One region of the Arthrobacter sp. SLBN-83 genome, then DNA from elsewhere that is predicted to be linked to it. Evidence: riboswitches for the same ligand, from Rfam matches in the RefSeq annotation. Region 1 holds a riboswitch; the other holds the start of a gene.
What was found. A riboswitch is a leader RNA that binds a small molecule or an ion and turns the genes downstream of it on or off. The one in region 1 is predicted to bind thiamine pyrophosphate.
Positions count from the first base shown of each region.

Region 2: linked by a shared signal. The riboswitch ahead of FBY30_RS07780 (ECF transporter S component) and the one ahead of thiD (bifunctional hydroxymethylpyrimidine kinase/phosphomethylpyrimidine kinase) in region 1 are both predicted to bind thiamine pyrophosphate.

Region 1 covers NZ_VFMX01000001.1:3,438,495-3,443,471, forward strand. Annotated here, with positions in the region: gene FBY30_RS16100 (Rne/Rng family ribonuclease) at 1-2,023, shown strand, start outside; TPP riboswitch at 2,205-2,301, shown strand; gene thiD (bifunctional hydroxymethylpyrimidine kinase/phosphomethylpyrimidine kinase) at 2,309-3,829, shown strand; gene rplU (50S ribosomal protein L21) at 4,166-4,474, shown strand; gene rpmA (50S ribosomal protein L27) at 4,537-4,800, shown strand; gene obgE (GTPase ObgE) at 4,917-4,977, shown strand, end outside.
Region 2 covers NZ_VFMX01000001.1:1,705,850-1,710,826, reverse strand. Annotated here, with positions in the region: gene FBY30_RS07790 (energy-coupling factor transporter transmembrane component T family protein) at 30-830, opposite strand; gene FBY30_RS07785 (ABC transporter ATP-binding protein) at 827-2,374, opposite strand; gene FBY30_RS07780 (ECF transporter S component) at 2,374-2,997, opposite strand; TPP riboswitch at 3,065-3,205, opposite strand; gene FBY30_RS07775 (iron-containing redox enzyme family protein) at 3,483-4,526, shown strand; gene FBY30_RS07770 (glycosyltransferase) at 4,523-4,977, shown strand, end outside.

The DNA of each region.
Region 1 (4,977 bases):
AGCTGCCTTCGTTGACATCGGCCGCGGCCGCAACGCCGTCCTGTACGCCGGCGAGGTCAACTGGGAGGCCGTGAACCTCGAAGGCAAGCAGCGCCGCATCGAAAACGCGCTGAAGTCCGGCGACACCGTGCTGGTCCAGGTGACCAAGGACCCCGTGGGCCACAAGGGTGCCCGCCTCACCAGCCAGATCTCGCTCCCCGGCCGTTACTTGGTGTACGTGCCCGGCGGTTCCATGACCGGCATCTCCCGCAAGCTGCCCGACGTCGAACGCAACCGCCTCAAGCGCATCCTCAAGGACCGGCTGCCCGAGCACGCGGGCGTGATTGTGCGCACCGCCGCCGAAGGTGCGTCCGAGGAAGAACTCACGCACGACATCAACCGGCTGCGCGCCCAGTGGGAAGGCATCGAAAGCCAGGCGGCGTCCACCAAGATCCTGGCCCCCGAGCTGCTCTACGGCGAACCGGACCTGACCATCAAGGTTGTCCGCGACGTCTTCAACGAGGACTTCTCCAAGCTCATCGTTTCCGGCGAGGAGGCCTGGGACACCATCGAGGCCTACGTGACCTACGTGGCGCCCGATCTGGTGGGCCGGCTCGAGAAGTGGACCAAGGACCAGGACATCTTCTCCGCCTGGCGCGTCGACGAGCAGATCCACAAGGCCCTCGAACGGAAGGTCTTCCTGCCCTCCGGCGGCTCCCTGGTGATCGACCGCACCGAGGCCATGACCGTGGTGGACGTCAATACCGGCAAGTTCACCGGCAGCGGCGGCAACCTCGAGGAAACCGTCACCAAGAACAACCTCGAAGCTGCCGAGGAAGTGGTGCGCCAGCTGCGGCTGCGCGATATCGGCGGCATTATCGTGATCGACTTCATTGACATGGTGCTCGAATCCAACCGCGACCTGGTACTGCGCCGCCTGGTCGAATGCCTGGGCCGCGACCGCACCAAGCACCAGGTTGCCGAAGTGACCTCCCTCGGCCTGGTCCAGATGACCCGCAAGCGCATGGGCACCGGGCTGCTGGAAGTCTTCGGCGAACAGTGCGAGGCCTGCGCCGGCCGCGGCGTGGTGACCCACGACGATCCCGTGGAGCACCGCCGCGCCAACGTCGTTGCCGCCGAGCACCACCACGTCCAGCGCAGCGACAACCGGCCCGAAGCCCGGCCGGAAGCCCACCGCACCGAAGGCCAGCGAACTGACAACAACCAGCCCGGCGCACGTTCGGAACGCAAGCGGCGGCGCGGACGCGGCGGCCAGCAGCCCGAAGCCGCGCCGGTGCCTGCCGTCCAGGTCCACACCGTCCACCCGGAGCCTACGGACGCCGAGCGGCATGCCAAGGCAGAAGCCACCCGGCTTGCCCTGGCAAACATCGCCGCTGCTGCCCACGCTGCGCACCTGCACGACGACGAGGTGGCGGCAACCCGGCAGGTGCCCGCAGCCCCGCCTGCGCCCGCTCCGGCAGAGGAGAAGCACGACGCCGATGCCCCCACGCGTCCCGCAGCTGTCCTGACGTTCGGCGGCGAGGAAGTCCCGCTTCCGTTCGTGGAGCACGCGGAGGAGCAGCAGCCCAAGCCGGCCCTCACCCTGGACCGGTTGGCTGAAGCATTCGCCCACCTCGGCCAGCCGGCGTCGTCCATTGAGGACGCTCCAGCCAAGACCGTCGAGGCGCCGGAGGCAGCGGAACAGCCGGCAACGGAACAGCCCGCGCCGGAAGGGCAAGCCGAAACCGGGGGAGCGGAAGCCCGCCCCGCAGTGGAAGCTCCAGCCGAAAAGGACTATTCGGACCACACGCTGGAACAGTCCCGGCAGCGCAGGCCGCGGCGCCACCGCGGCGCCAGCCGTGCCCAGGGTGCCGCGAACCAGACCGCTGTCCAGCACCACGAAAACGTCCAGGCCACTGCCGGAGGCCATTCGCACGCAGCCAAGGCCCCGGAAACGGACAAGGCACAGGCCACCGCGGAACAGGGCAAGGCGGCAGAGGAACCCATCATCCTCGGCGTCGGCGTTCCGGCCTCGGAGCTGTAAGCCGGAGGCCAGGACAGGCAGCAGCTTAGGAACATCCAGAAGTCCCCGTTTTGAGGACGTTTCCCCCATGTATTTCAAGGGGAAACGTCCACAGGGCGGGGATTCTTATATGCGGCAGCCCGGTCTCCGCTGCAGGAGGTGCTGTCACCTTTCCTGCGGACAGGCCCCAGCCGCTAGGCTGGAAACCGACACGGGGTGCCGCGCACAGGCCGGCTGAGATCCAGACCCGTTGAACCTGTCCGGCTAGTACCGGCGAAGGGATGTCTCTTGTCTTCCACCCTTTCCATGCCCCTGCCAACTGCATCCGATGCATCCGCCGCGTTGCCCGCAGGCCGGGACGTTCCGCGCGTCCTCTCCATTGCGGGCTCGGACCCGTCAGGCGGCGCAGGCATCCAGGCAGATCTGAAAAGCATCGCTGCGCACGGGGGCTATGGCATGGCCGCCATCACCGCCCTCACGGCCCAGAACACGCAGGGCGTACAGGCTGTGCATGTTCCTCCGGCCGCCTTCCTGGCCCAGCAGTTGGATGCGGTCAGTGACGACATCAGCATCGACGCCGTCAAGATCGGCATGCTGGGTGACCGGGAAGTGATCCGCACTGTGCGCGGGTGGCTCGAAAAGGTGCGTCCCGCCGTCGTGGTTCTTGACCCGGTGATGGTGGCCACCAGCGGTGACCGGCTGCTGCAGGAGTCGGCGGAAGCCGCGCTGCGGGAACTGCTGCCCCTCGCCCATCTCATCACCCCCAACCTGCCCGAACTGGCCATGCTGGTGGGCGCGGCCCCCGCCGGGGACTGGGACGAGGCACTGGCCCAGGGCCGGCGCCTGGCCAATGCCACCGGGGCAACCGTGCTGGTCAAGGGCGGGCACCTGGCAGGGGAGTACTGCCCGGACGCGCTGGTCAACACCGCGGGCCTGCTGGGACAGGATGTTGTGGAAGTCCCGGGCCACCGGATCGCCACCCGCAACAGCCACGGCACCGGCTGCTCCCTTTCCTCTGCCATGGCAACGGTGCAGGCCCGCCTGGGCGATTGGGAAGCGTCACTGCGGACGGTCAAGCCCTGGCTGGCCGGTGCCCTTGAGAACTCGGGCCTGCTGGAGGTGGGCCAGGGGAACGGACCCGTGCACCACTTCCACCACCTGCGGCCGGCACTGCAGGAAGGCGGCTTCGCGGCCAGGCTGTGGGCGGAAGCCCAGCAGGACCTCGACGATATCTATGCGCTGGACTTCATCCGCGGCCTGGCCGCCGGAGACCTGGCCGAGAAGGACTTTGCCTACTATCTGGCCCAGGACGCCCTGTACCTCAACGGTTACTCCCGCGTGCTGGCCCGCACCAGCGCCCTGGCCCCCTCTGAGGCCGAACAGCTGTTCTGGGCAGGATCGGCCCAGCATTGCCTGGAAGTGGAAACGGAACTCCACCGCTCCTGGCTCAGCACCCGGCCCGCCCAGCGCGGACTTGGCCCCGTCACGAAGGCCTACGTGGACCACCTCACCGCAGCTTCGGCGTCGGGCTCTTACGCAGTCCTCGCTGCCGCCGTCCTGCCCTGCTTCTGGCTCTATGCCGAGGTGGGGGAGAAGCTGCACGCGCAGTTCCTTGCCGCCGGCGAGCCGGACGGGCATGCCTACGCTGCCTGGCTCCGCACCTATGCCGACGAGGCTTTCGCCGAGGCCACCCGCCGGGCTATTGCCATCGTGGATGAAGCGGGGCGGAAAGCCTCCGATCATGAAAGGGCAGCGATGGTCACCGCGTTCAAGCAGTCCTGCCGCCTGGAAGTGGAATTCTTCGACGCGCCGAGGCTGCATTCCTGACGGCTGCCGGCAGCGCCGCCGCTATGATGGAGGAGCATGGTTGCGGTGCTGCCCGCCGGGTTTGTGGTTACTACCACAGCCGGGCCGCCGGAACCAGCCTCATTTGCGGCCGTGGACGGATTTAGCGTATTCTGGATCTTCGGTGCTTACGCCAACACTTGGGTTATGACCCTGGAGCAATTCGCTGTGCATAACAAGCGGACTTCTCCACCGGGACGGCTCACGGATTTCCCCGGGAAATCCACGGCGTTGAGGCACAGCGGGAACCCAGCCAATTTCTGAGCCGGGTGCCGCACGCAAATTTTGTAATAAACGTCGAGAGAAGTGAGTTCCCAAGTGGTGTACGCGATTGTCCGCGCAGGCGGCCGCCAAGAGAAGGTTTCCGTTGGAGACTTCGTTACCCTGAACCGCGTCGCCGGTGGAGCCGGCAGCACCATCGAGCTGCCCGCACTGCTCCTGGTTGACGGTGACAAGGTCACCTCCGCCGCCGCTGACCTGGCCAAGGTAACTGTTACGGCTGAAATCCTCCAGGACCTGCGTGGTCCTAAGATTGTCATCCAGAAGTACAAGAACAAGACCGGCTACAAGAAGCGCCAGGGTCACCGCCAGGAACTGACCAAGGTCAAGATCACCGGCATCAAGTAACCACCGGTTACTGTTCAGGTTTTCCAGCAGATTCCCCAGAATTTTAAAGGCAGGCATTTCAGATGGCACATAAAAAGGGCGCGAGCTCCACTCGCAACGGCCGCGATTCCAACGCTCAGTACCTCGGCGTCAAGCGCTTCGGCGGCCAGGTAGTTTCCGCAGGCGAGATCATCGTCCGCCAGCGTGGCACCCACTTCCACCCGGGCGCCGGCGTTGGCCGTGGCGGCGACGACACCCTGTTCGCACTGACCCCGGGCGCCGTTGAATTCGGCACCCGCCGCGGTCGTCGCGTGGTCAACATCGTTGCTGCTGCAGCTGCAGAGTAACATCCAGTTCTGAAGCGGTGGAGCGGGCCTGTGGGTCCGCTCCACTGTTCTTTTAACCGCATTACAATCGATGTGGCGTTCCGGACGCCAGGTAAACAGCATTTGAGGAGATCCACGTGGCCAGCTTTGTAGACCGGGTAGTCCTGCACGTATCCGGCGGATCGGGCGGCCACGGAT
Region 2 (4,977 bases), 1.7 Mb from region 1:
AAAGCCTACCTAGCGCTGGGGGCGTGGGCTCAGCTCCCCAGCCACACCATGTTCCAGGTACCGGCGGTGACAGCCGCAAAGAGGGCCAGCCCGGCCACCACCACCCCGCCGGCCACCACTCCGAGATCCAGCAGGCTGAAGGTGGATTCCCGCGCCCACGTCCGCGTGGCGCCGCCAAAGCCCCGCGCTTCCATGGTCACGGCAAGCCTCGACGCGCGCCGGATGGCCTGCACCAGGAGCCCGAAGCTTTGCCCCAGCGTGGCCTTCACCCGCTGGCCCAGGCTGCCGCGTGAACCAACGCCCCGGGCACGCCGTGCCATGCCGATCGTCTGCCACTCCTCGGCCATGAGCCCCACCAGCCGCATCGCGGCGAGGGTTCCCAGGACGAACCGGTGCGGCAGGCGTGCCTTCTGCCCCAGGGCATCGGCCAGGTCCGTGGGATCGGTACAGCTCATCAGAAGCACCGCCGGAAGGGCGATGGCAAAGCCGCGCAGCAAAAAGCCGATCCCCAGCTGGAGGGAGCCTTCGCTCATGGTCCAGAGGCCGGCGTCGAGCAGGATCCTGCCACTGTCCGGGGCCAGGATGGAGGTGCTCCAGCCGCCTATCGCGGCCGCGAGGATCAACGGCCAGCCGCGCTGCCACAACAGGGAGAGAGTGAGCCCGGCCAGGGGAAACAGCAGAAGCTCAAAGACCAGTGCCACGGATGCCGAAACCCAGTCGATGGACAGGGCAAGGACGGCCGTGATGAGCAGGACCGCCGCAAATTTGCTGAGCGGGTTGGCGCGGGCCAGCAGCGCGCGGTTACCGCTGAGGGTGAGTTGCTGCCTCATGGCGCCACCTCTGCCGCAGCCGCCATGCGCAGCTCCTCGCCGCCCAGCGCCTCCGTAAATTCGGCGTCGTGGGTCACGGAAACCACCGCCGTCCCGGCGTCAAGCAGCTCAGACAGGAACGACGCCAGCTCTGCCCACGTGTTGGCATCCTGCCCGAAGGTGGGCTCGTCAAGGACCAGGACCTGGGGGCTGGCGGCAAGGACGGTGGCCACGGACAGCCGCCGCTTTTCACCCCCGGAGAGCGTGTAGGGGTTGGCGTCCACCAGTTGGGTGAGCCGCAGCCGCTCCAGCAGCTCGTCAACCCGGTCCTCACCGTGGCCCAGGTGCCGGGGACCAAAGCGCAGCTCATCCAGCACCTTGCCGGTGACGAACTGGTGCTCAGGCTCCTGGAACACCGTCCCCACGCGCGAAATCAACTGCTCGGCCTTCCACCGGAACGGGTCGATGCCGGCACCGCGGCCGAGATCCAGGGTGGCGGAGACCTTTCCGGATACCGGTTCCAGGAGGCCGGCGAGGGTCAGCGCGAACGTGGACTTGCCGGCGCCGTTGGGACCGGTGATGGCCAGGGCTTGGCCGGCGCGGACCTGCGCGGCCACGCCTTCCTGGACCGGTACCGGCGGAATTTTGCGGAAGCCTTGGCGGCGCGGACGCTCCCGGGAAACGCCCAGTTGTTCCGCGGCCAGCAGCAAGTTACCCGTTCCCGCGGCCGGCACGGCAGAGCGGGCACGGGTGGCCGGGACGTACCCGGGGACCCAGACTCCTGCGGCGGCGAGCATGGTCCGCGCCTCGCTGAGCACCCGGTCCGGTGGCCCGTCCAGGAGCACGGCAGGTTCGGTTGACGAACCGGGCTGCAGGACCACGATCCGGTCCACCAGGTCCTTCCACACGGACACGCGGTGCTCCACCACCACCAGCGTGGCTCCGGTCTTGTCCAGGCAGCGCGCCACGGCGTCGCGGACCTCCAGCACGCCGTCCGGGTCCAGGTTGGCGGTGGGCTCGTCCAGCAGGATCAGCCCCGGGCGCATGGCCAGGATCCCAGCGAGCGCCAGGCGCTGCTTTTGCCCGCCGGACAAGGCCGACGTCGGGTGGTCCAGCGGGAGGTGGGACAGTCCGACGTCGGCAAGCGCCTCGTGCACGCGCGCCCAGATGGCCTCGCGGGGCACGGCGAGGTTCTCGGCGCCGAAGGCGACGTCGTCCCCCACCCGCGATAGGACCACCTGCGTCTCCGGGTCCTGCTGCATCAGCCCGGCGCGGCCGCGCTGGGACCTGGGCACGGCGCCGTCAACCAGCAGCGAACCGGACTCGTCGGCGTCGCCTGCCTCGCCGTCGTCGTCGATGTCTCCCAGCACGCCGGCCAGCGCATGCAGGAGCGTCGACTTTCCGGCGCCCGAGGGGCCAAGCAGCAGCACCCGCTCGCCGGGGGTGATGCCCAGGTCAAGGGCATGGACGGCAGGCTTGGCCCTGCCAGCGTGCCGCCAGCCCCAGCCGCGGGCGGTGACGGCGGCTGGGCGCACGGCGCCGGCTGCTCCCTGGGAGGGTGCCATCAGGAGAAGACTGGCTCCGTGGCAGCCTTGCGGGAGGCGAAGGAGCTCAGCACGCCAGTGCGGGCCAGGCCACGGGTGGCGAGCCAGGACAGGCCGCCGGCCAGGACCGCGCCGGAGATGGTGGTGAGGACGATGTAGGCGAACTTGTCCGCGCCCGAGTAGGCGATGTTCCAGCCCCACGGCGCAAACGAGTCGTTCAGGCCGCAGAAGAAGCCGGCCGCGGCGCCCGCCAACAGGGAGACGGGCAGGTTGAACTTCCGGTAAACGAAGACGGCGAAGATGATCTCCGCACCCAGGCCCTGGATGAACCCGGAGAACAGCACCGAGGCGCCGTACTGGGAGCCCATGAGCAGCTCGCCGGTGGCGGCCACGGTTTCGCAGAACAGGGCCGCGCCCGGCTTGCGGATGATGAGCATGCCCAGCACGCCCGGAATCATCCATCCGCCGGCCAGCAGCCCGGTGAGGGGTGGGTAGGCGGCGTTCATGGGGGCCGACAACGCTGCCGCGCCCTGGTCCCACGCCCAGAAGATGACGCCGCCGGCGATGGCCACCAGCGCGGCCACCACGATATCCACGACGCGCCAGGACCTGCTGGTGGTCTTCTTGATTGCTGCAGTGCTCATGTGATCCTCCTGGGAAACAGGAGGGGAAAGTGGACCCGGCTGACGGCCCGTTGCCGTGCAGCCGCGACACTTTGAGAACTCGACTCCCTTGCGCCGGTACTAACCGGATCAGGTTCGAGGGTCTGCGGCTGTCCGCACTCTCAGCGCCCACCTGCGGTGCCCGGCTTGTGCCAGGATGCCCGACGGCGGCGCTCCCCTGTCGTTTTTAGTGTTGCTTTTTGGTTTGGGTAAGGCTTTTGGTTGCCCTTCCGGGCGTGGTCCAGTTTACACCGGGCGGGGCTGCATTGAGGGCTGCCGGCGCCAATCGGACCGGATGTGACCGGCCGTGCGCGACGGCGTGGAGCATGGAGGCCGGCGCGCTTAGCTTTTATTAGTAATCATGCTTACTATGTAGTCTCCCGGGTTTCGAGGAGGACGGGCATGGGACTCACCATGGGCGGCCCTGCGTTCGTTCCCGTCAGCAGCGCGGCAGACCAAGGAGCCCCATGAGAATCCCGGAAACCAGAGGACCCGTCAGCAGCGCATTGTTCGAGGTCCTGGCGCAGGCTCCGGGCACCGCCGGGCCGGGCTTGGACGGGCTGTACTCCCTGGTGGCGCGGCAGCTGGCCGGCACCGGCGACATCATTGCCGACGAGGACATCCAACTCGCGCTGTTCTGCCTTTACGAACTCCATTACTCCGGCCTGGACGGCGTTTCGGACCACTGGGAGTGGGAGCCGTCGCTGATCAGGGTCCGCCGGCTGATCGAGGAACCGTTCGAAGCGGCACTGCGCGCTGCCGCGCACCAGGCCGCCGGGAACTTCGAACTGCCCGGCGGGGTTGCCATGACCAGCGACGCCGTTGCCGACGTCCTCTTCGGCCTGGCCGCCACGGACACTGGTCCCAGCGTGTCCCGCTACGTGGCCAGGAAAGCCACGCTGGACCAGCTCAAGGAGTTCCTGGTCCACAAATCCATGTACCAGCTGAAGGAAGCCGATCCGCACACCTGGGCCATTCCGCGGCTCAGCGGCCGCCCCAAGGCGGCCCTGGTGGAAATCCAGGCGGACGAATACGGCGGCGGGCGGCCTGAGCGGATGCACAGCGCGCTGTTCGCCCGGACCATGCGCGGTCTGGGCCTGGACGACAGCTACGGCGCCTACGTGGACGCCGTCCCCGCGATGTCCCTGGCCTCCGTCAACCTCATGTCGCTCTGCGGTTTGAACCGGCGGCTCCGCGGCGCCATCACCGGGCACCTGGCAATCTACGAAATGACGTCCTCCCAACCCAACCGCTTCTACGGCAACGGATTCCGCCGGCACGGCTTCGGCCCGGACGTCACGCACTACTTTGACGAGCACGTGGAGGCCGACGCCGTCCACGAACAGATCGCGGGACGCGACCTTGCCGGCGGCCTGGTGGAGGCTGAACCTCAACTGCTTGCCGACGTGCTGTTCGGGGCCACGGCCGTCATGGCCATCGACAGCCGCATTTCCGCCCACCTGATGTCGTCCTGGGAAGCTGGGCAGACGTCACTCCGGGCGGCGGCGTGACAGGCGCCGCCGCGGCAGGTGCGCCCGCGGTAAGGGAGGTGGGGCCCCACCTGGTCACTGACGCGGAGTACATCCTTCCCCTGCGCTGGACAGAGGACTCGGGCCTGGCAGAGCTGACGGACTACCTCCGCCACCTTGCGGGCTGGATCCCCGTCGCCGTGGTGGACGGCTCGGACCCCCACTTCTTTGACCGCCACCGTGCCGCGTTTCCCGCAGCGGTCCGCCACATCCGGCCGGACTGCATAGCCCTTGACGGGCGGGCCAGTAACGGCAAGGTTGCAGGCGTCATGGCCGGCCTGCGCACCTCAGGCGCGTCCTTCCTTGTCATCGCCGACGACGACGTCCGTTACACGCGCGAGGCCCTCACCGCCGTCGTCCATTACCTGAAGTCCGCTGACGTGGTGCGGCCGCAGAACTACTTCGTGCCCCTCCCCTGGCACGGCCGGTGGGA